Regions from separate parts of the Bradyrhizobium quebecense genome, predicted to be linked through region 1. Evidence: riboswitches for the same ligand, from Rfam matches in the RefSeq annotation. Region 1 holds a riboswitch; the other holds the start of a gene.
The links. Region 1 has a riboswitch for S-adenosylmethionine ahead of HU230_RS29795 (O-succinylhomoserine sulfhydrylase). Riboswitches for the same ligand answer to the same signal wherever they lie in the genome.
Positions count from the first base shown of each region.

Region 2: it holds a riboswitch for S-adenosylmethionine, as region 1 does, so the genes downstream of both, metX (homoserine O-acetyltransferase MetX) here and HU230_RS29795 (O-succinylhomoserine sulfhydrylase) in region 1, are expected to answer to the same signal.

Region 1 is NZ_CP088022.1:6,166,601-6,178,483, forward strand. It holds gene HU230_RS29760 (glycosyltransferase family protein) at 1-464, opposite strand, end outside; gene HU230_RS29765 (helix-turn-helix domain-containing protein) at 725-1,564, shown strand; gene HU230_RS29770 (VOC family protein) at 1,621-1,980, shown strand; gene HU230_RS29775 (SRPBCC family protein) at 2,109-2,525, shown strand; gene HU230_RS29780 (MATE family efflux transporter) at 2,705-4,147, opposite strand; gene HU230_RS29785 (hypothetical protein) at 4,268-5,317, opposite strand; gene HU230_RS29790 (2'-deoxycytidine 5'-triphosphate deaminase) at 5,508-6,566, opposite strand; SAM riboswitch at 6,748-6,827, shown strand; gene HU230_RS29795 (O-succinylhomoserine sulfhydrylase) at 6,903-8,111, shown strand; gene HU230_RS29800 (SDR family NAD(P)-dependent oxidoreductase) at 8,393-9,166, opposite strand; gene pimD (pimeloyl-CoA dehydrogenase small subunit) at 9,241-10,386, opposite strand; gene pimC (pimeloyl-CoA dehydrogenase large subunit) at 10,549-11,739, opposite strand.
Region 2 is NZ_CP088022.1:8,041,420-8,053,302, reverse strand. It holds gene HU230_RS38360 (helix-turn-helix domain-containing protein) at 129-692, opposite strand; gene HU230_RS38355 (GNAT family N-acetyltransferase) at 749-1,264, shown strand; gene HU230_RS38350 (MOSC domain-containing protein) at 1,321-2,103, shown strand; gene HU230_RS38345 (YARHG domain-containing protein) at 2,240-3,172, shown strand; gene HU230_RS38340 (IS4 family transposase) at 3,241-4,527, opposite strand; gene HU230_RS38335 (TIGR02594 family protein) at 4,718-5,368, opposite strand; gene HU230_RS38330 (alpha/beta fold hydrolase) at 5,599-6,471, shown strand; gene metW (methionine biosynthesis protein MetW) at 6,565-7,230, opposite strand; gene metX (homoserine O-acetyltransferase MetX) at 7,227-8,432, opposite strand; SAM riboswitch at 8,517-8,596, opposite strand; gene HU230_RS38315 (chorismate mutase) at 8,783-9,646, shown strand; gene hisC (histidinol-phosphate transaminase) at 9,685-10,782, shown strand; gene HU230_RS38305 (prephenate/arogenate dehydrogenase family protein) at 10,791-11,723, shown strand.

The DNA of each region.
Region 1 (11,883 bases):
AATGTGTGTGGCGCGAGCATGATCAATTCGAACCAGACCGCGGCCGCGAAGGCCGTGACGACGGCATGGGTTCGCGAGACCCGCGCGCCAAGGAACCAGGCGCTGACCACGATCGACAGCGACGCGCATGCGGCGATCAGACGCGGCACCAGGAACGCACCCGCGCCACCAGGCGCAATCGCATCGCCGAGGGCAACCGGCCCGGCCATCAATGTCGGCAGGAACCAGCCGCGAATGCCGTCGCGCCATTCCCACGTCAAGATGCCGTCATGGCCGAGCATCCGCCACGCCGGCTCGAGATACTGAAAGGTCTCGTCGGGATAGATCACGTTGGGCCAGACGGCGGCCGCAAGGCGCAACACCAACGCCAGCAGCAGCAACGCGAAGAGCGGGTGAACACGCCCGCTCGCGCGCCCGGCCATGCCTGCGCTGCCGGGCGCGGCTTCGGCGCTCGTGCTCGTCATCGTTCCGCCGATCGTTTTTTCGAGCAGCATGCCGGCGACCAGATAGCGGGCAAAGCCTTTAAGATGCGTGACCGGAGGCTCGTCGGGCCGCACAGTCCAGCCGTGACATGCTTAACCGAACGTCAAGATTCCAGATGCGGGCGAGATGCGGCCCCCCGGGGAGATCGAGGCGATCGTGGGGTACCGCCGCGATCATGCGTGGCGGCAATGGTGATCTTGCCGGCGTTGCGCCGCCGCGGCCGCACCCCTAAATCTGGGGTATGACCCGGACCACACTGCTAGAGCGCGATCGCATCACGGTGAACGAGTTTCGCTGCACGGCGGAGCCCGGCGACAAACCGTTTGTCGAACAATTCGCCTGCCACTCGGTGTCCTATGTGCGCAGCGGCAGCTTCGGCTGCCATTGCCGCGGCCGCTTCCATGAGCTGGTGGCAGGCTCGATCCTGGTCGGCCACCCCGGCGACGAATACACCTGCACGCACGACCATGTGGTCGGCGACGAATGCCTGTCGTTCTTCCTGGACCCGGAGCTGGTCGAGACGATCGGCGACCGCACCTCGGTCTGGCAGGTCGGCTCGGTGCCGCCGCTGCCCGAATTGATGGTGATCGGAGAGCTCGCCCAAACGGCGGCAGCTGGCAACAGCGACGTCGGGCTCGACGAGATCGGCCACCTCCTCGCCAGCCGTCTTGTCGAGCTGGTGTCGGACCGCAAGGCAAAGCCCCTCACCGCCGGCCTGCGCGACCGCCGCCGCGCCGTTGAAGCGGCGCTGTGGATCGACGCCAATTCACACCATCAGATCGACCTCGACGATGCCGCGGAGCAGGCCGGCCTAAGCACCTTCCATTTCCTGCGGCTGTTTTCCGCGGTGCTCGGCGTGACCCCGCATCAATATCTCGTGCGCTCGCGGCTACGCCATGCGGCGCGACGGCTGGTGGATGACGACAGCCCGGTCACCGACATCGCCTATGACGTCGGCTTCGGCGATCTCTCCAATTTCGTGCGCAGCTTCCACCGCGCCGCCGGTGCCTCGCCGCTGAAGTTCCGCCAGGCCTCCCGCGGCGACCGCAAGATTCTCCAAGAACGCCTTGCGCTGCAATAGCTAGGTTCTTCCGGTCCGCGCGTCCATCGACGCGCCCAGCGACTGGAGACCCCATGATGTACGACCACATCGGATTGCGCGTCGCCGACCTCGACGCCAGCGTGCGCTTCTACACCGCGGTGCTGGCGCCGCTCGGCTTCGTGCTCTGCTCACGCGACGACAGCGGCGCGGGCTTCGGCCCCAAGGGCGAACCGGCGCTCTGGCTGCATCTGCACAAGGGCAAGACCCAGGGCGGCGCGCACATCGCGTTCCGCGCCCCGAGCCATGACGCGATCAAAAAATTCCACACCGAGGGCCTGAACGCCGGCGGCAAGGACAACGGCGCGGCGGGCCATCGCAAGGACTACAGCCCGACCTACTACGCGGCATTCCTGCTCGACCCCGACGGCAACAATGTCGAGGCGGTGTCGACCTAAACGCATTCCCCGCATTCCGCCGTCATTGCGAGCGGAGCGAAGCAATCCATGTTTCCGCTTGCTGCGATTTGGATTGCTTCGTCGCTTCGCTCCTCGCAATGACGCCCCCTCTTGAAAGGATCAACACCATGGCTTCGATTCACAAGGACATTCCGATCGACGCGCCGGCCGATCATGTCTGGGACGCACTGCGCGATTTCGGCGCGCTGCACACGCGGCTGGTGCCGGGCTTCGTGACCAATACGCAACTCGTCGGCGACGTCCGCACCGTCAGCTTCGCCAACGGCACCGTGGCGCGCGAAACGCTGGTCGATTGCGACGACAAGCGACAACGGCTGGTCTATGCGATCACCAGCGAACGGCTGAAGCAGCATTCCGCCTCGGTGCAGGTGTTCGCCGAAGGTGATGCGCGCTGCCGGGTGGTGTGGATCGCGGATGTGCTGCCGCACGAGATCGCGCCCTATATGGACGCGCAGATGGACCTTGGCGCGGCTGCGATGCAGGCCGCGCAGGCCAAATCGGCCAGGGACAAGAACGCGGCGTGACCTTGCAGGTCACGCGACCGTCCGCGCATTCAACATACGACCGTCACCCTGAGGAGGCCGCGCAGCGGCCGTCTCGAAGGGCGACAGCCCCGCTGTGTCCGCGAGCGGACGCCGAAGCATCGGGGCCGTCGATCCTTCGAGACGCGCTGCGCGCTCCTCAGGATGACGGGTCCAATAGCTTAAGACAGCGCCGGCTGCGCCTCGGCGACCGGCGCAGATCTGCCCCAGCGCGTCAGGATCACGCTGAGGCAGGAGAGCACGCCGAGCACGCCCATCGATGCGGCCGCGAGTGTGAAGAAGCTTTGCGCACTCGCCTCATGCGTCGACAGAAACCAGCCGCCGGTGCCGATGAAGATCAGCCGTGCGGTCTGCGCCAGCACCGGACCCAGCACCTTCGCAGCACCCTGCGAGGAGAAATACATCGACATTGCGAGGCCGATGAAAGCGTACATCGGCGCGGCGGTCGAGAGGTACTGATGGCTGGTCGCCCGGACATGCGGATCATTGGTGAACAGGTTGACCCAGAGGTCGGGGAAGACGGCGATGAAGCTGCCGACCACGCCGACCGAGAGGAACGACAGCGTGCCCGCGGTCCAGGCGATGCGCCGCGCCCGCGCGACGCGTTCGGCGCCAACGGCCATGCCGATCATCGGCACCGAGGCGATACCGACCGCGAACGCGACCGAGGTCAGCATGAATTCCAGCCGTGCGCCGATGCCGTAGCCGGCGAGCACCGCGGTGCCGAACTGCGCCAGCATGTGGGTGAAGATCGAGATCGTCAAAACCGATTGCAGCGGCGAGAAGCAGGAGACCGCGCCGACCCTGAGGATGTCGATGAACATCGCCCATTGCACGCGCAACCCCTTGAGTTTCGGCTTCACGCGGGCGCGGCCCGAGAACAGGTACCAGCCCATCACGCTGATGCTGATCGAATAGGCGATCAGCGAACCCGCCGCGACGCCGCGCATGCCGAATTGCGGCACAGGCCCGAGGCCGAGCCCGAGCGTGCCGCCGAGAATGATCTGCCAGACCGCCGAGGACAGGATCATGGTCGACGGCAGCTTCATGTTGCCGGTGCCGCGCAGGATGCCGGCCATCGTGTTCATCAGCCAGGGCAGGATCGCGCCGCCGAAGAAGATTTGCGAATAGGCGATCGCCTGCGCCAGCACATTGCCGCGGCCGCCGAGCAATTCGAGCAGGCGCGGACCGAAGGTCAGCATGCCCAGCATGAAGGTGGCACCGAACGTCAATCCGATCAGCAGCGCATGCATTGCAAGCGTCGAAGCGCGCTCGATCTCGCCGGCGCCGAGCGCGCGCGCGATCGCGGATGCGACCCCGCCGCCCATCGCACCACCGGACATCGTCATGGTCAGGATCACGCAGGGAAACACCAGCGCCATCGCCGCGAGCGATTCGACGCCGAGACGGCCGATATAGGAGGTCTCCGCGATCACCACGCAGGTGCCGGCGGAGAGCGCGATCACGTTCGGCCACGCCAGCCACAACAGCGTGCGCAAAATCGGCCCGTCGAGCAGCGCGTTGCGCGCCGGCCTAGTCACCGGCGGCGGCAGCGGCCGTTCTTGTTCGTCGACAGGTATTTCGGCGAGGCCGAGGTCGGACATTTCCACTCCCACGCGCGATCTTCGGGAGCCGCGCCATGGTGTTTCCCTACCATGGCGAACGCGGATTCCACGTGCGCGGGACGCAAGGGGGGCCTGCGTGATTGCAGGTGAACCTCTGACCTAGCCGACCGACCAGACGAACGGCGCGCCGGCGGCGCCATTCGGCCTCAGATGCACCGGAATATGCCGTCCGCAGCCGGCTGCCAGCCCTTCGAACAAGCCTGTCAGAACGCTGGCGCAGGCCGGGTGATAATCGGCCACATCGGCCATCAGCTTCCAGCCCTGCTGGCGGATCTCGAACTGGCCCTCAGACTCGCTGATGTCAGCGACATCATCCTGCGACTCGAAGAGCACGCGCAGGAATGCGGCAAATTCCGCGGCGCGGCCACGACGGCCACCGAGCGCCTGCGCGACCTCGTCGTAATACTGCATGCCAATCAGCTTGCCGGTGAGATGCAGCAGATAGCTCGCATCCTCGGGGCCGAACACCTGCACGATGACAGGCGCGGCCGTCTTCACATATTCCATCGCGTAGTTGCGATAGGCCTTTTCCAGCCGCGGTTTCGGCCAGCTGTCGACCGGCAATGCCGGCGCGGTTCTGGAATCGAACAGCGGCGCCTCGAGGTGGCGCGCGAACACCAGGCGCTGGTCGAGTTCGAGCGGATGATCGTATTCAAAGTAATAGCCCTCGAGTCCGTCCTGGCCGTCGACGCTCTGCTTGGTGCAGACGAAGCTGAGCCTGAGATCGCCAAGCGCGACACCGTTGTTGGCGTGCCAGCCGCGCAGCATCGCGCGCGAGACCTCGCCGGGCACGCCGCAGATCGCCGTGCCCTTCCAGATCCAGCGCGGCGGCGGATAGCGGATCCAGGCCTTGCGGTCGGACTCGTACATGTATTCGACATGCACGCCGCCGATCCAGTTGGAGAGATAGTGATATTGCGCGGCCGCGACCGCCGGCGGCAGACCGTCGAGGCCGAGCTTCTTCAAGCCGGGCAGGAAGCGCTCCTGCTGCTGGCGGCGAAATACGCGGAAGACGAATTCGGCGGCGTCGGCGGTGCCGCGGCGCGTGACCACGGTGAGGATCAGCCCGGTGAAGAAGGCGTGATAGAGATCGGCGACGCTGCGCCACTTCCGCCACTGCGCTTCGCGCGCGTCCTGCTCCTGAGTCATGCTTGCTCCCGATCTCTTGTTTTGCCGGAGTTTGTCATCGCGATAGATGCGACGCAACCAGACACATATTCGCTGTCATCGCCCGACTCGATCGGGCGATCCAGTATTCCAGAGACGGACGTTGTCTATTGAGAAGCCGCGGCGTACTGGATTCCCCGCTTTCGCGGGGAATGACAGCGGAGAAATTCCGCTACACGCGAAAATGCTTGGAGAGCTTCAGGCCCTGCGCCTGGTAGTTCGAGCCGATGCGCTGGCCGTAGAGCGCGTCGGGGCGCTCGAGCATGCGTTCATAGACGAGCCGGCCGACGATCTGGCCATGCTCGAGAATGAACGGCACCTCGCGCGAGCGCACTTCGAGCACGGCGCGTGCGCCCTTGCCGCCGGCGCCGGCATAGCCGAAGCCGGGATCGAAGAAGCCGGCATAGTGGACGCGGAATTCGCCGACCAGCGGATCGAACGGCACCATCTCTGCGGCGTAGTCCGGCGGCACCTGCACGGCCTCTTTCGACGCCAGGATGTAGAACTCGCCAGGATCGAGGATGAGGCTGCCATCGGGCCGCGCCTTGATCGGCTCCCAGAATTCTTCGACCGAATAGCCGCCGCGGCGATCGACATCGACCACGCCAGCGTGACGCTTGGCGCGATAGCCGACGAAGCCGCCCGAGTTCTCGCCGGACAGATCGACCGAGAGCGCGACGCCATGGGTGAGATCGGCATTGTCGGCATCGACCAGCCGCTCGGCGGCATGCAGCGCGTCGAGCTCGTCGGCGGTCAAGGTCGCCTCGCCGATCCGGAAACGGACCTGGCTGAGCCGCGAGCCCTCGCGCAGCAGCACGGGAAACGTTTTCGGGCTGATCTCGGCATAGAGCGGACCGTGATAGCCGGCGCCGATCATGTCGAAGCGGCGGGTGCCGTCGGCGATCACGCGGGTGAAGACGTCGAGCCGTCCGGTCGAGCTCTTCGGGTTGGCCGCGGCCACGATCTCCGGCGGCAGCGCCAGGCTTTCCAGCAGCGGGACGATGTAGACGCAATTGGTCTCCAGCACCGCGCCGTCGGAGAGATCAATCTCGTGCAGCTTCAGCTGGTCGATCCGCTCCGCGACCGTGGCATCGGGCCCGGGCAGGAAGCTGGCGCGGACGCGGTAGGCGATGTCGCCGAGGCGGAGATCGAGGCTCGCCGGCTGGATCTGGCTCTCGACGAAGTCGTAGGCGGGCAGAATGAGGCCGGCCTCCGCCATCTCCGCGATCATGCGGTCGGGCAGAATTCCGTTGGATTCGTCTTCCAGCGTGAACGACACGTCGCGGTCCCTCGGCGATCCCTCGAGATGGCCCAAAATCATACTCTGAGCGGCCACCAAGCCCCAAATTATGGGCTTTTACGGGTTATCCGATGACCGTCTTGACGGAAAGGGCGCGAGGGAATATCAGCTCCACTTATCCCGTGGTGATTTGAGCCGGCCGGCTTGCAGCCACGTTAAATAAGTCGCTAAACAGGCCGGGGACAGTGTGATCCCGGCTTGTGGAGGTAGCTCCAGGCCGGTTTTTTGTGGCCATTTTCGCCAGGAAATGGCCACTTCGGAGGTCACATGTCTGAATCCAAGTCTTCTGAATCCAAGTCTACTGCCCATCTTCGTCCCGAAACCCGCCTCGTCCATGGCGGCACGCTCCGCTCGCAATTCGGGGAGACGTCGGAGGGACTGTTTCTCACCCAGGGCTACGTCTACGACACCGCCGAGCAATGCGAGGCGCGCTTCAAGGGCCAGGATCCCGGCTTCATCTATTCGCGCTATTCCAATCCGACCATTGCGATGTTCGAGCGCCGCATGATCGAGCTCGAGGGCGCGGAAGCCGCGCGCTCGACCGCGACCGGCATGGCCGCGGTAACGACCGCGATCCTCGCACCGCTGAAGGCCGGCGATCACGTGGTGGCGTCGAAGGCCCTGTTCGGCTCCTGCCTCTACGTGGTGCAGGACCTGTTGCCGCGCTACGGCATCGAGACGACGCTGGTCGACGGCCTCGATCTCGACCAGTGGCAGCGCGCATTGCGGCCCAACACCAAGACTTTCTTCCTGGAGAGCCCGACCAATCCGACGCTCGACGTGCTCGACATCGGAGCGATCGCGGAGATCGCGCATAGCGGCGGCGCCCGGCTGATCGTCGACAATGTGTTCGCGACGCCGATCTGGCAGAGCCCGCTGTCGCTCGGCGCCGACGTCGTGGTCTATTCCGCGACCAAGCATATCGACGGCCAGGGCCGCTGCCTCGGCGGCGTCATCCTGTCGTCGGAAGCCTTCATCGCCGAGCACATCCATAATTTCATGCGCCAGACCGGTCCGTCGCTGTCGCCGTTCAACGCCTGGGTGCTGTTGAAGGGTCTCGAAACGCTCGGCATCCGGGTCCGCGCGCAGACCGAAAACGCGGCGAAGATCGCCGAGGCGCTGGCGAAGCATCCGAAGATCACGCGGCTGGTCTATCCCGGCCGCCCCGATCATCCGCAGGCCGAAACGGTGAAGAAGCAGATGGGCGCCGGTTCGACGCTGGTCGGCTTCGAGGTCAAGGACGGCAAGGCCGGCGCCTTCCGCTGCCTCAACGCGCTGAAGATCTCGCGCATCTCCAACAATCTCGGCGATGCCAAGAGCCTGGTCACGCATCCCGCGACCACGACGCATCAGCGCCTGGCGCCGGAGGCTCGCGCCGAGCTCGGCATCAGCGAAGGTTTTATTCGCTTCTCGGCCGGGCTCGAGCACCCCGACGATTTGATCGAGGATTTCGAGCGCGCGCTGGAGCAGGTTTGAGGCAGAGTTAGAACGCATCATGGCCGGGCTTGAACCCGGCCATGATGGCTTCTCGCAAGTGAGACCTAACGCGGGATGAGTTTTGGTTGAATCGGCTTGGCGCGGTCTCGGTTCACCTCTCCCCGTTGGGGAGAGGTCGGATTGCGAAGCAATCCGGGTGAGGGCTCTTGCTCTCTCGATAGACCGTAACCCCTCACCCGATTTGCTGCGCAAATCGACCTCTCCCAAGGGAGAGGTGAACTTTCGACGCCGTTCCAGGCCTAACCTAATCTCATCATGCTCTAGGTCGCAGCCGTCGTCACGCCGCCGTCGACCACGATGGTCTGGCCGGTCATGAAGGTCGAGGCATCGGAGGCGAGATAGGCCACCGCGCCCGCGATCTCGTCGGGCTCGCCGATGCGGCGGAGCGGCGTCGATGCGGTGCGGCGCTTCAGATTGTCCGGATCCTCCCACAGCGCGCGGGCGAAATCGGTCTTCACCAGGCCCGGCGCCACGCAATTGACCCGCACGCCCTTCGGGCCCCATTCGCCGGCGAGGCTGCGGCACAGCGCAAAGTCCGCCGCCTTGGAGATGCCGTAGGCGCCGATCACGGTCGAGCCGCGCAGGCCGCCGATCGAGGAGATGATGACGACCGAGCCCTTGCCACGTTCGGCCATCTGCGGGATCGCCAGCGCGGAAAGCCAGATGTTGCTCTTGACGTTCGAGCCCATGATCTTGTCGAAGGCCTCGTCCGTGATGTCGAGCAGCGGGCCGTAATAGGGATTGACTGCGGCGTTGCAGACCAGGATGTCGATCTTGCCGTAGTGCTTGATCGTGCCGGAGATCAGTCCCTCGACTTCCGCCCGGCGCGCGATGTTGCAGGGGATGACGAGCGCGTCACCGCCCGCCTTCTTGATGCCGTCGGCAACCTCCTGGCAGGCATCGGCCTTGCGCGAGGAGATCACGACCTTGGCGCCGAGTTTTGCCAGCAGCTCCGCCGAGGAGCGGCCGATGCCGCGGCTCGAGCCGGTGACGACCGCGACCTGGCCGGTGAGATCGAACGGAGTGTTTTTCATTGTTGTTGCCTCCCGGATGCGCCGTCATTCCGGGGCGCGACGCAGTCGCGAACCCGGAATGACCATGTGTGGGCTCAGGCCAACAGCCCGCCGCCCTCGCTGACGCGACGGAGGTGGTAGTCGGTATCGCCGAGCGTGTTCTCGATCATGGTGAGCCGCTTGAAGTAGTGGCCGATCTTGGCTTCCATGGTCATGCCGATGCCGCCATGAAGCTGGATCGACTGCTGGCCGACGAACTTCAAGGACTTGCCGACCTGCACCTTGGCGGCCGCGACCGCGGACGAACGTTCCTTGGCGTCGCTGAAGTCCGACGCCATGGTCGCAAACATCGACATGCTGCGGGCCTGCTCCAGCGCCACGAACATGTCGGCCGCGCGATGCTGCAGGCTCTGGAACGAGCCGATCGCCACACCGAACTGCTTGCGGGTCTTGATGTACTCGACGGTCTCCTTGAGCGACTCGTCCATCGCACCGACGGCTTCTGCACACAGCGCAATGCGGGCTTCGTCCGCGACGCGCTCGATCAGGGGCAGGCCATTCTCGGGATCGCCGATCGCGGCATCCGCGCCGACCTCGACATTGGTGAAGGTGATGTCGGCCGCGTGCAGACCGTCCTGGGTGGGATAGCCCTTCCTGGTGACGCCCTTGGCATCCGCCGGAACCAGGAACACGCCGATGCCGGCCTTGTCGCGCTGGCCGCCCTTGGTGCGCGCGGTCACGATCAAGGTGTCGGCGTTCTCGCCATTCAGCACGACGAACTTCTCGCCGTCGATCACCCAGCCGTCGCCCTTCTTCTTGGCCGTGGTCACGACGTCGAAGAGGTCGTAGCGCGAGTTCTTCTCGAGCTGCGCGAAACCGAAGGTCTTGCTGCCGTCGATGATGCCGGGAATGTACTTGGCCTTCTGCTCGGCCGAGCCGCCATGACGCAGGAAGCCGCCGGCGACCACGACAGTGGCGAGGTAAGGCTCGACCACCAGCGCCTTGCCGAGCGCTTCCATCACGATCATGGTCTCGACCGCGCCGGCGCCGAAGCCGCCGTCGGTCTCCGCGAAAGGCAGACCAAGCAGGCCCTGCTCGGCGAGCTTGCCCCAGAGCGCTTTGCTCCAGCCGCCCTTCTCCTTCATGTACTTCTTGCGTGCATCGAAGTCGTAGGCATCCGCCAGCAACCCGTCGACGCTTTCCTTGAGAAGCCGCTGCTCCTCGGACAGATCAAAATCCATTTTACCATCTCTCCAAAATCACGCGGGCGCCTGCCCTGGTCTCCACTCGTCATCCCCGCGAATGCGGGGATCCAGCAATCGCCGGCAGTCGTCGTCTGCCATGACCGCCGCGGCGTACTGGGTCCCCCGCACAAGGCGGGGGACGACAGCTAAATGTGCGGCTTAAAGCCCCAGCACCGCCTTGCTGATGATGTTGCGCTGGATCTCGTTGGAGCCGCCGTAGATCGAAACCTTGCGGTTGTTGAAGTAGCTCGGCGCGATCTGGGCGGTCCAATCCATGCTCTCGTTCGAGCCGGCATCGCCGTGCTCGTCATAGGGCGCGGCGAACGGACCGATGATCTCCATCAGAAGCTCGGTGGTGGTCTGCTGGATTTCCGAGCCCTTGATCTTGAGCACCGAGGACGCCGGGTTGGGCTTGCCCTTGCCGTGCTTGCCCTCGTCGGCGACGACGCGGAGCTGGGTCAGCTCGAGCGCCTTCAGCTCGATCTCGCAGGCCGTGAGTTTTTCCCGGAACGCCGGATCCTCGATGACAGGACGGCCGCCGGACTCGACCTTGGAGGCCAGCGCGCGGATGCGGCGCAGCCGCTCCTTCGAGACGCCGACCCGGGCGATGCCGGTGCGCTCATTGCCGAGCAGGAATTTTGCGTAATCCCAGCCCTTGTTCTCCTCGCCGATCAGGTTCTCGTAGGGAACCTCGACGTCGTCGAAGAACACTTCGTTGACCTCGTGGCCGCCGTCGATCGTCTGGATCGGGCGCACGGTGACGCCCTTCGACTTCATGCTGAACACGATGAAGGAGATGCCCATCTGCTTCTTCGCGGCCGGATCGGTGCGGCAGAGGCAGAAGATCATGTCGGCGTGCTGGGCGAGCGTAGTCCAGGTCTTCTGGCCATTGATGATCCACTTGTCGCCACGGCGCTCGGCCTTGGTCTTCAGCGACGCAAGGTCCGAACCCGAGCCCGGCTCCGAGAAGCCCTGGCACCACCAGTCGTCGACATTGGCGATGCGCGGCAGATATTCCTTCTTCTGCTTCTCGTTGCCGAAGGTGTAGATGACCGGGCCGACCATGCTGACGCCAAAGGCGAGCGGCTGAGGCGCCGGATAGGACTGCAGCTCTTCGTTGAAGATATAGTGCTGCACGGTGCTCCAGCCGGTGCCGCCATATTCCTTCGGCCAGTGGGTGACGCCCCAGCCCTTCTTGTTGAGGATGCGCCACCAGGTGACCATCTCGTCCTTCGACAGATGGCGGCCTTCCTGCAGCTTGCGCCGGGTCTCCGGCGGCACGTTGTTCTTGAAGAACTCCCGTACCTCCTCGCGAAACGCTATCTCTTCCTTGGTGAAAGCGAGATCCATCGGATCCTCCTTTTAAAGTTCAACTGCTTCTGTCCTGGTCGTCCCGGCGAAGGCCGGGACCCATAAACCACCGGCATTCGCGTTTGGCAAAGCCGGCTGCCGCTTGTGCCTCTTACACAGGCTGCGGCGTATGGGTCCCGGCTT
Region 2 (11,883 bases), 1.9 Mb from region 1:
TCCGCGGGCCGCGTTGACCTTCCTCAACCAGCCTCTGGTCGTCGCCATCATTTTTCAGGCTTGCCGCAGATGTGGGCACTTGGTTCCGAAACGGAAGAGCCACGGTCTGCGATTTCACCCGATGGAGCTCAGCGCCGCACGATGGCGACAAGGTAGCGGCAGGGCTGAGCAGTTTCGTTACGGAAGACGATATCCGACGGCGGCCCGAGCTCGACGCGGTCTCCCGCAGCGAGCTCATGGCGCTCTGCCCCTTCCATCAAGGTAAGGCGGCCGCTGATGACCCAGACCACCTGACGGATCAGGTGATAGGCGCTGGCCGGGAAGCCGGCTTCCTGCCTGGCAGGCAGCTCGACTTCCACCAGCTCCAGCGGATTGGCCGGATGCAGGAACACCTGCCGCCGCAGATAGGCCGCCTTCGGATCGCGCCACACCGGCTGATCCTTGGCCCGCTGCAGGCGGGAAGTGTGTGAGGCAACCTCGAACAGCGCGGCCATGGTCAGGCCATAGGCCGTGGCAATCCGCGACAGCGTCGCCGCCGTCGGGCTGGCCTCCGCCCGCTCGATCTTGCTCAGCATGGCCTTGGACACGCCAGCCCGCCCGGCGAGTTCCGCCAGCGACCAGCCGCGGCCCTCCCGTTCAGCGCGAACTCGCCGCCCGAGAGCTTCATCGGCATTGTCTTCTATAATTGACATGCTGTCTTATATAGTGGACGATGGGAGTTGTTCAAGAGGCCCGTCGAGGAACGACCATGATGATCCGCCCCGCCACCGAGCAGGACATTCCTGCGATCACCGCGATCTTCAACGAGGCGGTCGCCAACTCGAACGCGATCTGGACCGAGAAGCAGGATTCCGAGGCCGAACGGCTGGCCTGGATGAAGGCCCGGCTGGCACTGGGCTACCCGGTGCTGGTCGCGGCCGAAGGGCCTGTGGTGCTTGGGTACGGCACGTTCGGCGATTTCCGCGCCTTCCCGGGTTACCGCTACAGCGTCGAGCACAGCGTCTATATCCATGCCGACCATCGCGGCCGCGGCCTTGGCCGCGTCATCGTCGACGAGCTCGTGGCCGCCGCGACGGCGCTCGGCAAGCACGTCATGATCGCCGGCATCGACGGCGGCAATCCCGCCTCGCTGCGGCTGCACGCGCAGGCCGGCTTTGTGGAGGTCGCGCGGATGCCGGAGGTCGGACGCAAGTTCGGCCGCTGGCTCGATCTCGTCTTCATGCAGCGCGTGCTGGATGCCGCAGGCGCGGCGCGGCCCGATTAGCTGCCTTCGCATCGGCGACGGTTTTCCTCGCGCGCCAAACACGCTAGAGCGGGAGCATGGACAGCACGCACACCTCCTCCGCCCGGATCACCGGCATCTACCGCTATCCCGTCAAGGGTCTGACGCCCGAGCCGCTGCCCCGCGTCGAGCTCAAGGTCGGCGAGACGCTCCGCTCGGATCGCCGCTACGCGATCGAGAACGGCCCGAGCGGTTTCGATCCGTCGGCGCCGAAGTGGCTGGCGAAGCCGCATTTCCTGATGCTGCAGCGGGACGAGTGGCTGGCGCCACTGCGCGCCCATTTCGACGACGACAGCCACGTGCTGACCTTGCGCCGGGACGGCGCGATGGTGGCGCAGGGCGATCTCGAGACGGAAGCAGGGCGCGCGGCGATCGAGCGCTATTTCGCCGACCGTCATGCCGGCCAGATCAAGGGACCGCCCAAGGTGCTGGTGAGCCCCGGGCACAGTTTTTCCGACGTGCCGCGCAAGGTGGTCTCGATCATCAATCTAGCAAGCCTGCGGGCGATCGAGGACATGGTGCAGGCGCCGGTGCATCCGTTGCGCTTCCGCGCCAATCTCTATGTCGAGGGCTGGCCGGCCTGGCATGAGGCCAGCCTGCTCGACCAGACCATTGCGATCGGCAGCGCGCGGGCCAACGTGGTGAAGCGCATCACCCGCTGCGCCGCGGTCAATGTCGATCCCGATACCGGCGCGCGCGACCTCTCGGTCCCGAACACGCTGATGCAGCGCTTCGGCAACAATGAATGCGGCATCTACGCCGAGATCATCAGCGACGGCAGCGCGACCGTCGGCGACACGATTGCCGCGGAACCGCACTAGGTCACGCCCCAGGTTCCGTATTCCTTGAAGACGGCATAAACGTGCATCGCATTGCAATGTTCGGTTGCGTGCAATAGACTTCACTCGACATTTTGAATTGCAGCAAATTTGTCGAAATTGATTGCACGGGGTTGCCATGAGCATGATCATGGTTTCGTACCGGCGGGTCGATCAGGACACAGCGGGCCGCATCGCCGACCATCTGATCGAGAAGTACGGTGAGAAATCCGTCTTCTTCGACGTCAACAGCATTCGCACCGGCGCCAACTTCGTCGACCGGATCGCCAAGGCCATCGTCGCCTGCGACGTCGTCATCGCGGTGATCGGTCCGCATTGGATCGGCAAGACTGACGATGGGAAACCTGCGCGTCTGGAGGATCCCGCAGATTCCGTGCGCTTCGAGATCGAAACGGCGCTGAAGCACAACAAGACGCTGCTGCCGCTGCTGGTGAACGGCGCAACCATGCCGGAGGCCGCCGAGCTGCCGGAATCGCTTCGCTTCCTGCACTTCTGCAACGCCGCCCGGGTCGACTCGGGTCAGGATTTTCGCGTGCACATGACCCGCCTGATCGATACGATCAACGAGGTCCTGAGTGAGGCCGGGCGATCGCCGCTGCGTGAAGTTTCGCCGATCAAGCGCTACTGGAAGTACGGCGCAGGCCTCGCCGCCGCGGCATTGGCGCTGGCCGTCTGGACCGTCGGGCCCGCGTTCGAACATACCGTGGCGAAGTCAGGCGGACAGGACGATCAGACCACCGTCGGACGCGCGACGCCGCCCGCCGTTCCGGCCTCCGTCACGCAGCGCGCCAAGGCGCATGACGGCTTTCTCTTTCCTGATTCCGATCGACGATTTCTGAGTGAGGCCGATCTCAAGGACATGTCGGCGATCGAGCTGCGCATCGCACGAAACGAGATTTTCGCGCGGCATGGCCGGTTCTTCAAGGATCAGGTGCTCGCGAACTACTTCTCGCAATTCGCCTGGTATCAACCCGCTGCGGTCGAAGTCCCCCTGAGCAACCTCGAGACGACCAACGTCGACACGATCGAGGCGAAGGAGCACGAGAAGTGAGGCCAGCCGGCAGTATCGTTGATCTCGCACCGCGTATGGCCACCTCCCCCATTCTCAGGCTATCAGATTCACACATTCTGAAGCCTTAGATTGGCGCCGTATTTGATGGCGTGGAACTTGGCAAGGCCGATGCGGATGACTTTGGGACCCGGCTTGCCGTAGTAGCCGGTCCAGCCGCCGAGGCGTGCGATGACCCAAGCGACAAAGGCCAGGGATCCCTTCGGGTGCGGATTGCGTTGCCGCTCGGTCTTGCCTTCGAGCCGGGCGGAGACGGCTTCGAGGATGGGTTGGTCGTCCGGCTCGAAGGCATCGCTCAGGAGCTGATCCGTGTTGCCGTCGCGGGCCTGGACGAGTTGCTTGATGGTGATGGCCGCAACGGCTGCAGCAGCGACGAAGTTGATCATGGCCTGCGGGTCGCCGATATCGGCTTCCTCTATATCGAAGCCTGCCGTCTTGAGCGTACGGAAGAACTCCTCGATCACCCAACGCGTCCGGTAGAAGCCGACCACTTGACGCGCGTCGTTCAATGTAGCGACAGCGTGGGTAGTCAAAAGCCGCCAATGCACAGGTGCGCTACCGTCTTTCGGCTCCGATACCTCGCGGACATCGACCAGCGTCAGGTGAACCGTCTCGGGCAACGTCGGATCGGCTCCATGGAGCGGCCGGCATACGGCCACCGGCGCGAAGCGCACTGCGAACTCGGTATCGCGCGCGCGCCGTCCTGGTGCGGCGGGGACCGTCATGGCAACGCGCCCTTGTTCGGCCTGGGCGTCGATGAAGGTGAACAGCAAATCCGGGTCTTCTTCGGACCCCTCGATCCGCCGATTCTGGCAGGCCCTCACAACCAATTCGACGTTTTGCGGACGCTTCACGAACAGTTCGTAAAAGTCGCTTTCGCGGTCCGATACCATCGTGACGCTGGCCGCCGCAGCCAGTACCTCACCCGCCCGTTCGCTGCTCTCGATCCATCGTTGCGATTCCTTAGCCGCCGTCGCCCGCTTGCGCCGTGGTGCCAACTCCTCTCGGTTACGGTTCCAGACCTGCATCGAGACCAGACCGAGCAACCCTTGCGTCTCGGCCTCTACCGCCAGTGCCACATGCAGCAACAAACCCGCGGCATTGCCTTTGGCGACCGGTCCGTAGCATTGTCGCGACCGCCGGCCGCCCAAGATCAATTCCGACGTGTCCTGTGCGACAACAACATGCCGACCAGCCGCTCGCTGCCCGGTGAGGTCTCCGGCATGCCGTGACATCTCTGCGGCCGTCACCGACGGATTGTGAAGAAGCCGGCGAAACTGCATCTCGCCCGCACGGTCCTCACCGAGGCGGCGGATGCACGAGCCAGGCCGGGCCACCAGCGCCGCATGCAGCCGCGCCCCCCTTTTTCCAGGCGACGATCGCCAAATCGTCCCAGTCCATATGCCACCCCGGCCATCAAAACCTCCACCGGCTTGCCTACCGATAGAGAATCCCGCTTTACCGCTAATCGCAACCCAGATGTGTGAATGCGATAGCATTCTCAGGGGAGAGGTGGCCAGTCCCTGATCAATTCGTCGGCATCACATAGGCGTAGATCCGGCCGCGCGAGACCGGCGCCTCGCGGACGCGGTGGCTGCTGTTGCCCGAGATCATGATCGGATTGCCCTTGGCATCGACGCCGGTGATGATCCCGACATGACCGCCGCCACGGCGGCCCATCACGGCGATGGCGCCGACCTGCGGCCCCGAAACGCGCGTGCCGTATTTGGCGAACGAGCTCGCCATGTCGGAGCCGGTGCCGCGATGGCCGGTCTGCTGCAGCACCATGTTCATGAAGCGCGCACACCACAGGTTGGAGCGGCCGGTCGGATTGCCGCCGAGATAGCGGCGCGCCGTGTCGACGATGCCGGTCGAGCCGAAGCCACCTGTCGCATTCATGGACGCGGCCTCAGCGCCGGGCATCACGGCCGCATTGGCCTCGCCGAAGCCGCTTGCCTGCCTCTGGGCGCGGCGCTCGGCGCGCGACAGCCGCGCTGTGTGACGGTGGGGATGACGGGAATAGTGCCGCGCGTGATGGCCGGCATGGGCCGAATGCGCGTGACGCGAATGATGCGGACGGGCGGACGCCGGAGCGGCGGAGATCACGGCGAGCGTGAGCGAACACAGAGCCAGCGCCAAAACTCGAAGCGACCGGCGATACGCAAGCAACTGAACCATACTTCACGAGATCCTCTGAAACGCCCCCCGAGTCCCCGTCGCGTTCCCAAGGGAATGCGGCGGTGGTTTTGAAAATCGGGATGTGGCGCGAGGAAGACTTCATGCGGCGCAGGGAGAACGATTTCTGGGTCATTCCGCGCAAATTCCATGACGAAAATAGCCAGAACTGCCGCATTGCAGCCCCGGAAATTAATTGCAAATCTGGGGGCGGCCAACGAGAGGAGATTTCAATGCCCCATGCCGTCACGAAAGATAACGTCCGCCTCCATTTCGAAGAGGCAGGCAGTGGCACCCCGATCATCTTCCTGCACGAGTTCGCAGCGGATCACACCAATTGGGAACCGCAGATGCGCTACTTCTCGCGCGGTCACCGCTGCATCGCCTATTCCGCGCGCGGCTACACGCCGTCGGACGTGCCGCCGAGCGCCGACGTCTACACCTACACGCACTTCTACACCGACGCGCTCGCAGTGCTCGACCATCTCGGCATCGCCAAGGCGCATTTTATCGGCCTCTCGATGGGCTCCTATTCGTCGCTGCAGGTCGCGCTCAACGCACCGGAGCGCGCGCTCTCGATGACGCTGGCGGCCGTCGGCTCCGGCTCCAGCCTCGAGAATCTCGATGCCTTCCGCGCGCAGTGCCGCGCCAATGCCGAGCAGTACGAGACCATCGGCTCGGTCGAGGTCGCCAAGGTGACGCGCGAGGCGCCGAGCCGGATCCCGTTCCTGGTGAAGGATCCGCGCGGCCACGCCGATTTCTACGCCGCGCTCGCCCGCCACGACGCCAAGGGCTCGGCCAACACGATGCGGAGCTTCCAGGGCGGCCGGCCCTCGATCTACACCATGACCGACGCCATCAGACGCGTGCCGACGCCGGCGCTGATCCTGTGCGGCGACGAGGACGACAATTGCATCGCGCCCAGCACGTTCCTGAAGCAGCATCTGCCGGCCGCCGGCCTCTCCTTCTTTCCGAAGTCGGGCCATGTGCTCAACCTCGAGGAGCCGGCGCTGTTCAACGAGATGGTCGAGCGCTTCATCGTACTGGTCGAGGCCGGCCGCTGGCCGGTGCGCGATCCGAGGTCGCTGGTGGCCGCGCCGGTGTAAATCGTCATTGCGAGCGAAGCGAAGCAATCCATCTTCCCGCATGCGCGAAAGCATGGATTGCTCCGTCGCTATTGCTCCTCGCAATGACGGCAGCTATTTCGCCTTCCCACCCCGGCTGAGCAGGAATACGCCCTGTTCGCCGAACATGTTCCACACCCACCAGGGCAGGTTGAGCGGCACCGGGCGGCCGTAGAGATCGAGCGCCACCGCGCGCTCCATCTTGACGTTGATCTCCTCGCAGAGCTGCACGAAATCCTTGATGGTGCAGAAATGGATGTTGGCGGTGTCGTACCAGCTCGCCGGCAGATTCTCGGTCCGCGGCATGTGGCCGCCGATCAGGAGCTGCAGCCGCATCTTCCAGAACCCGAAATTCGGGAACGAGACGATCGCGCGATGGCCGATCCGCAGCAAGTTCTCCAGCACCACCTTCGGCTGCCGCGTCGCCTGCAAGGTCTGCGACAGGATCACGTAGTCGAAGGCGTCATCGGGATAGTTGACGAGGTCGGTGTCGGCGTCACCCTGCACCACCGCGAGACCCTTGGCGACGCAGCCATTGACGCCCTCGCGCGACAGCTCGATGCCGCGGCCGTCGATGCCGCGGCTCTCCAGCAATTGCAGCAGCTCGCCGTCGCCGCAGCCGACGTCGAGCACGCGCGAGCCCGGCCGCACCATGTCGGCGACCAGCAGATGATCGGTGCGATAGCCGCCGGTCCGCTCCGGCGCGACGCCCGGCAAGGGCAAGGTTTGCTGCATGCTCATGACTGGCCCTCGTCCTTCAGTCCGCGCGCCTTGCCGGCGGCCTGCAGGAAGGCGCGGGAGATCTCCAGGAATTCGGGCACGTCGAGCAGGAACGCGTCATGGCCGCGATCGGTCTCGATCTCGGCGAACGACACCCGTGCGCTCGACGCGTTCAGCGCATGCACCAGCGCGCGCGATTCCGAGGTCGGAAACAGCCAGTCGCTGGTGAACGACACCACGCAGAACCGCGTCTTGATGCCGGTGAACGCTTTCGCAAGCACGCCATTGTGGTCGGCGGCAATGTCGAAATAGTCCATCGCGCGCGTGAGATACAGATAGCTGTTGGCGTCGAAGCGCTCGACAAAGGACGAGCCCTGGTAGCGCAGATAGCTCTCGACCTGGAAATCCGCATCGAACGAGAAGGTCGGCAGCTCGCGGTCCTGCATCCGTCGCCCGAACTTGCGGTGCAGCGCGGCGTCCGAGAGATAGGTGATGTGCGCCGCCATCCGCGCCACCGCCAGTCCACGATGCGGATGCGTGTCCTCGTCGACATAGCGGCCGCCGCGCCAGTCCGGATCGGCCATCACGGCCTGGCGGCCGAGCTCGTGGAACGCGATGTTCTGCGCCGAGTGCCGCGTCGAGCAGGCGATCGCGAGCGTCGAGAACACGCGCTCGGGATAGGCCGCGGTCCATTGCAGCACCTGCATGCCGCCCATCGAGCCGCCGACCACGCAGAACAGCGTCGCAATGCCGAGGCGATCGATCAGCATCGCCTGCGCGCGCACCATGTCGGGGATCGTGATGATCGGGAAATCGAGCCCCCACACCTTGCCGGTCGCAGGGTTCAGCGACGCAGGGCCAGTCGAGCCCATGCAGCCGCCGATCACGTTGGAGCAGATGATGAAGTATTGTTCGGGATCGATCGGCTTGCCGGCGCCGACCATGGTGTCCCACCAGCCGGGCTTGCCGGTGACGGGATGGGTGTTGTTGACGTGCTGATCGCCGGTCAGCGCGTGGCAGATCAGGATCGTGTTGGACCTGTCAGCATTGAGCTGGCCATAGGTCTGATAGGCGATCTGGAACGGCGCAAGATCGACGCCGCAATCGAGCTTCAGCGGCTGATCCATGCCGAACTTCGCCACCAATGACGACGGGTGATCGGCCTCATGGGCGCGATCATCGCTCGGGGTTTGCGGGCTCGGTATCGGACGCACGTTGCTCATCTAGGCGACCCTGCCCTCGCGTGGGAGGGCTCGAACAGAAAATCAGGCCATAAAAAACCCGGCCTGAACAAGGTTCGGCCGGGAGCTGATCTGTCCCCGGCCTGTTTAGCGAGTTGTTTAACGTGGCTGCAAGCCGGCCGGCTCAAATGACCACGGAGTGCAGCGAACCTAGTCCCCAGGCCCCCCGTCGTCAAGGCGGCCCGCGAACCTCCCCTTGCCGGGCGCCAATGGTTAACCGAATGCGCAAGGCACGCCTGCGACGTTTCTCTTTGCTTTCGCTGGCCGTCTTTCCTAATCAGGGACCCTGTCTGGCACGGCATCGGGCCGCCCGGACGACAAGGTTTGAGAGCATGTCCAACCCACCCCCGTCGCCGCCCTCGCTGCAGGAGCTGCGCAAGGAGATCGACGCGATCGACGAGCAGGTTCACCGCCTGCTGATGGCGCGCGGCGACATCATCGACCGCCTGATCCAGGTCAAGAAGACCCAGGAGGTCGGCTCGGCGTTCCGCCCGGCGCGCGAGGCCAGCATGATGCGCGAACTGGTGCAGCGCCATCGCGGCATCCTGCCGCTCGACACCATCGAGAGCATCTGGCGCGTCATCATCTCGACCTTCACCTATGTGCAGGCGCCGTTCGCCGTGCATGCCGATGTTTCCGTGGGTGAGTCCGCCATGCGCGACTCGGCGCGGTTTCACTTCGGCTTCGTGGTGCCTTACGTGTCGCATTTCAGCGCCCAGGCCGCGGTCGAGGCGGCGGCGAAGTCGAAGGGCGACCTCGCGCTGGTCTCCGCGATCGCGAGCCGCACGCCGTGGTGGAATGCGCTCGAAGCCGATGGCGCGCCGAAGATCATCGCACGGCTGCCGTTCCTCGAACGCGCCGACCATCCCGCCGCGTTGCCGGTGTTCGTGATCTCGCGGGTCGCCGACGACGCCATGGTCACGGAAGTGCAGACCTGGAGCGTGCGCGTCTCCGGCTGGAACGCCGATGTCGCCCGCGCCCTGGCGCCGCTCGCCGAGATCGTCGCGGTCCCCGACACCGCGTTCGACGGCGCGGCCCTGCTGGTGTCGGTCACCGGGCAAGACCTGACTAACAAGGGTTTCGAGAAGATCAAGCTCGCCTTGATCGAGGCCGGCGCCTCGGTGCGCTCTTCGGCCCTCGTCGGCAGCCACGCAACGCGCTATACGGTGCCCTCTAACGGATCGGCCAGGACCTGAAGTAAGAGCCGGCCGCCCTAGTATATCCGGAGTTGATGATGTCCCGCCCCGTGCCGAATCCCGGCATCCTCGATATTGCGCCCTACACGCCCGGCAAGAGCCCGGTGCCGGAACCGGGCCGCAAGGTGTTCAAGCTGTCCGCCAACGAGACGCCGTTCGGTCCGTCGCCGAAGGCGATCGCGGCCTACAAGGGCGCGGCTGACCATCTCGAGGACTATCCGGAGGGCACCTCGCGCGTGCTGCGCGAGGCGATCGGCCGCGCCTATGGGCTCGATCCGGACCGCATCATCTGCGGCGCCGGCTCCGACGAGATCCTCAATTTGCTCGCGCACACCTATCTCGCGCCCGGCGATGAGGCGATCTCGACCACCCACGGCTTCCTGGTCTACCCGATCGCCACCATGGCGAACGGCGCCAAGAACGTGATTGCGGCCGAGACCAATTTCACGGCCGACGTCGATGCCATCCTCAAGGTGGTGACGCCGCGCACGAAACTGGTCTGGCTCGCCAACCCGAACAATCCGACCGGCACCTACATCCCGTTCGACGAGGTCAAGCGGCTGCGCGCCGAACTCCCGTCGCATGTGCTGCTGGTGCTCGACGCCGCCTATGCCGACTACGTCTCGCGCAACGACTACGAGCTTGGCATCGAGCTGGTCGCGACCACGGACAACACGGTGGTGACGCACACCTTCTCGAAGATCCATGGCCTGGCCGCGCTGCGGGTCGGCTGGATGTTCGGCCCGGCGCATATCGTCGATGCCTGCAACCGCATCCGCGGTCCGTTCAACGTCACGACGCCGGCGATGCTGGCGGCGGTGGCGGCGATCGAGGACACTGCGCATGTGCAGATGTCGCGGACGCACACCGAACAGTGGCGCAACTGGCTGACCGAGGAGATCGGCAAGCTCGGGCTCAAGGTGACGCCGAGCGTCGCCAATTTCGTGCTGATCCACTTCCCGGCCGACAAGGGCAAGACCGCCGCGGAAGCCGACGCCTATCTCACCCGGCGCGGCCTCGTGCTGCGCGCGCTCAACAATTACAAGCTGCCGCATGCGCTGCGCATGACCATTGGCACCGAGGAAGCCAACCGCCTCGTGGTCGGGAGCCTGCGCGACTTCCTGGCTGGAAAGTGAACACCGACGTGACCACGGCTCCGCTCTTCAACCGCATCGCGCTGATCGGCTTCGGCCTGATCGGCGGCTCGATCGCCCGCGGCGCACGCGCGCAAGGCCTGGTCGGCGAGATCGTGACCACCGCGCGCTCAGAGAAGACGCGCGCGCGCGTCGCCGAGCTCGGCATCGTCGATCGCGTCGTCGAGACCAATATTGAGGCGGTGAAGGATGCCGATCTCGTCATCCTCTGCATTCCGGTCGGCGCCTGCGGTCCGGTCGCGGCCGAGATTGCCGGCCATCTCAAGCCCGGCGCAATCATCTCCGACGTCGGCTCGGTGAAGGGCGCCGTCGTCAAGGACATGGCGCCGCATTTGCCTGACGGCGTGCACTTCGTCCCGGCGCATCCGGTGGCCGGCACCGAGCATTCGGGACCGGATTCCGGCTTCGCCGAGCTCTTCATCAACCGCTGGTGCATCCTGACGCCGCCCGAAGGCACCGACCCCGCCGCGACCGACCGGCTGCGCGCGTTCTGGGCCGCGCTCGGCGCCAAGGTCGAGATCATGACGCCGGATCATCATGACCTCGTGCTCGCGATCACCAGCCATCTGCCGCATCTGATCGCCTACACCATCGTCGGCACCGCCGACGAGTTGGCGCAAGTGACGGAATCCGAGGTCATCAAGTTCTCCGCCGGCGGCTTCCGCGACTTCACCCGCATCGCGGCGTCGGACCCGACGATGTGGCGCGACGTGTTCCTCGCCAACAAGGACGCCGTGCTCGAGATGCTCGGCACCTTCACCGAGGATCTGTCGAAGCTGACGCGCGCGATCCGGCGCGGCGACGGCGAAGCGCTGTTTGACCACTTCACCCGCACCCGCGCCATCCGCCGCGGCATCGTCGAGATCGGCCAGGATTCCGCCGCGCCCGACTTCGGCCGGCCGCATGCGAATTTGAAGAAGTAGGCATAGTAGCCGGGATCTGCCCATTCGTCGTCCCGGCGAAAAGCCGACCCATACGCCGCGGCGAATGTTGTGATCGGGACTCGTCATTCTCGCATCGCACGACAATCAGCATTTGTGGTTGATGGTGTGGACGGCCCCCTACGGCATCAGTGTGCCAGAA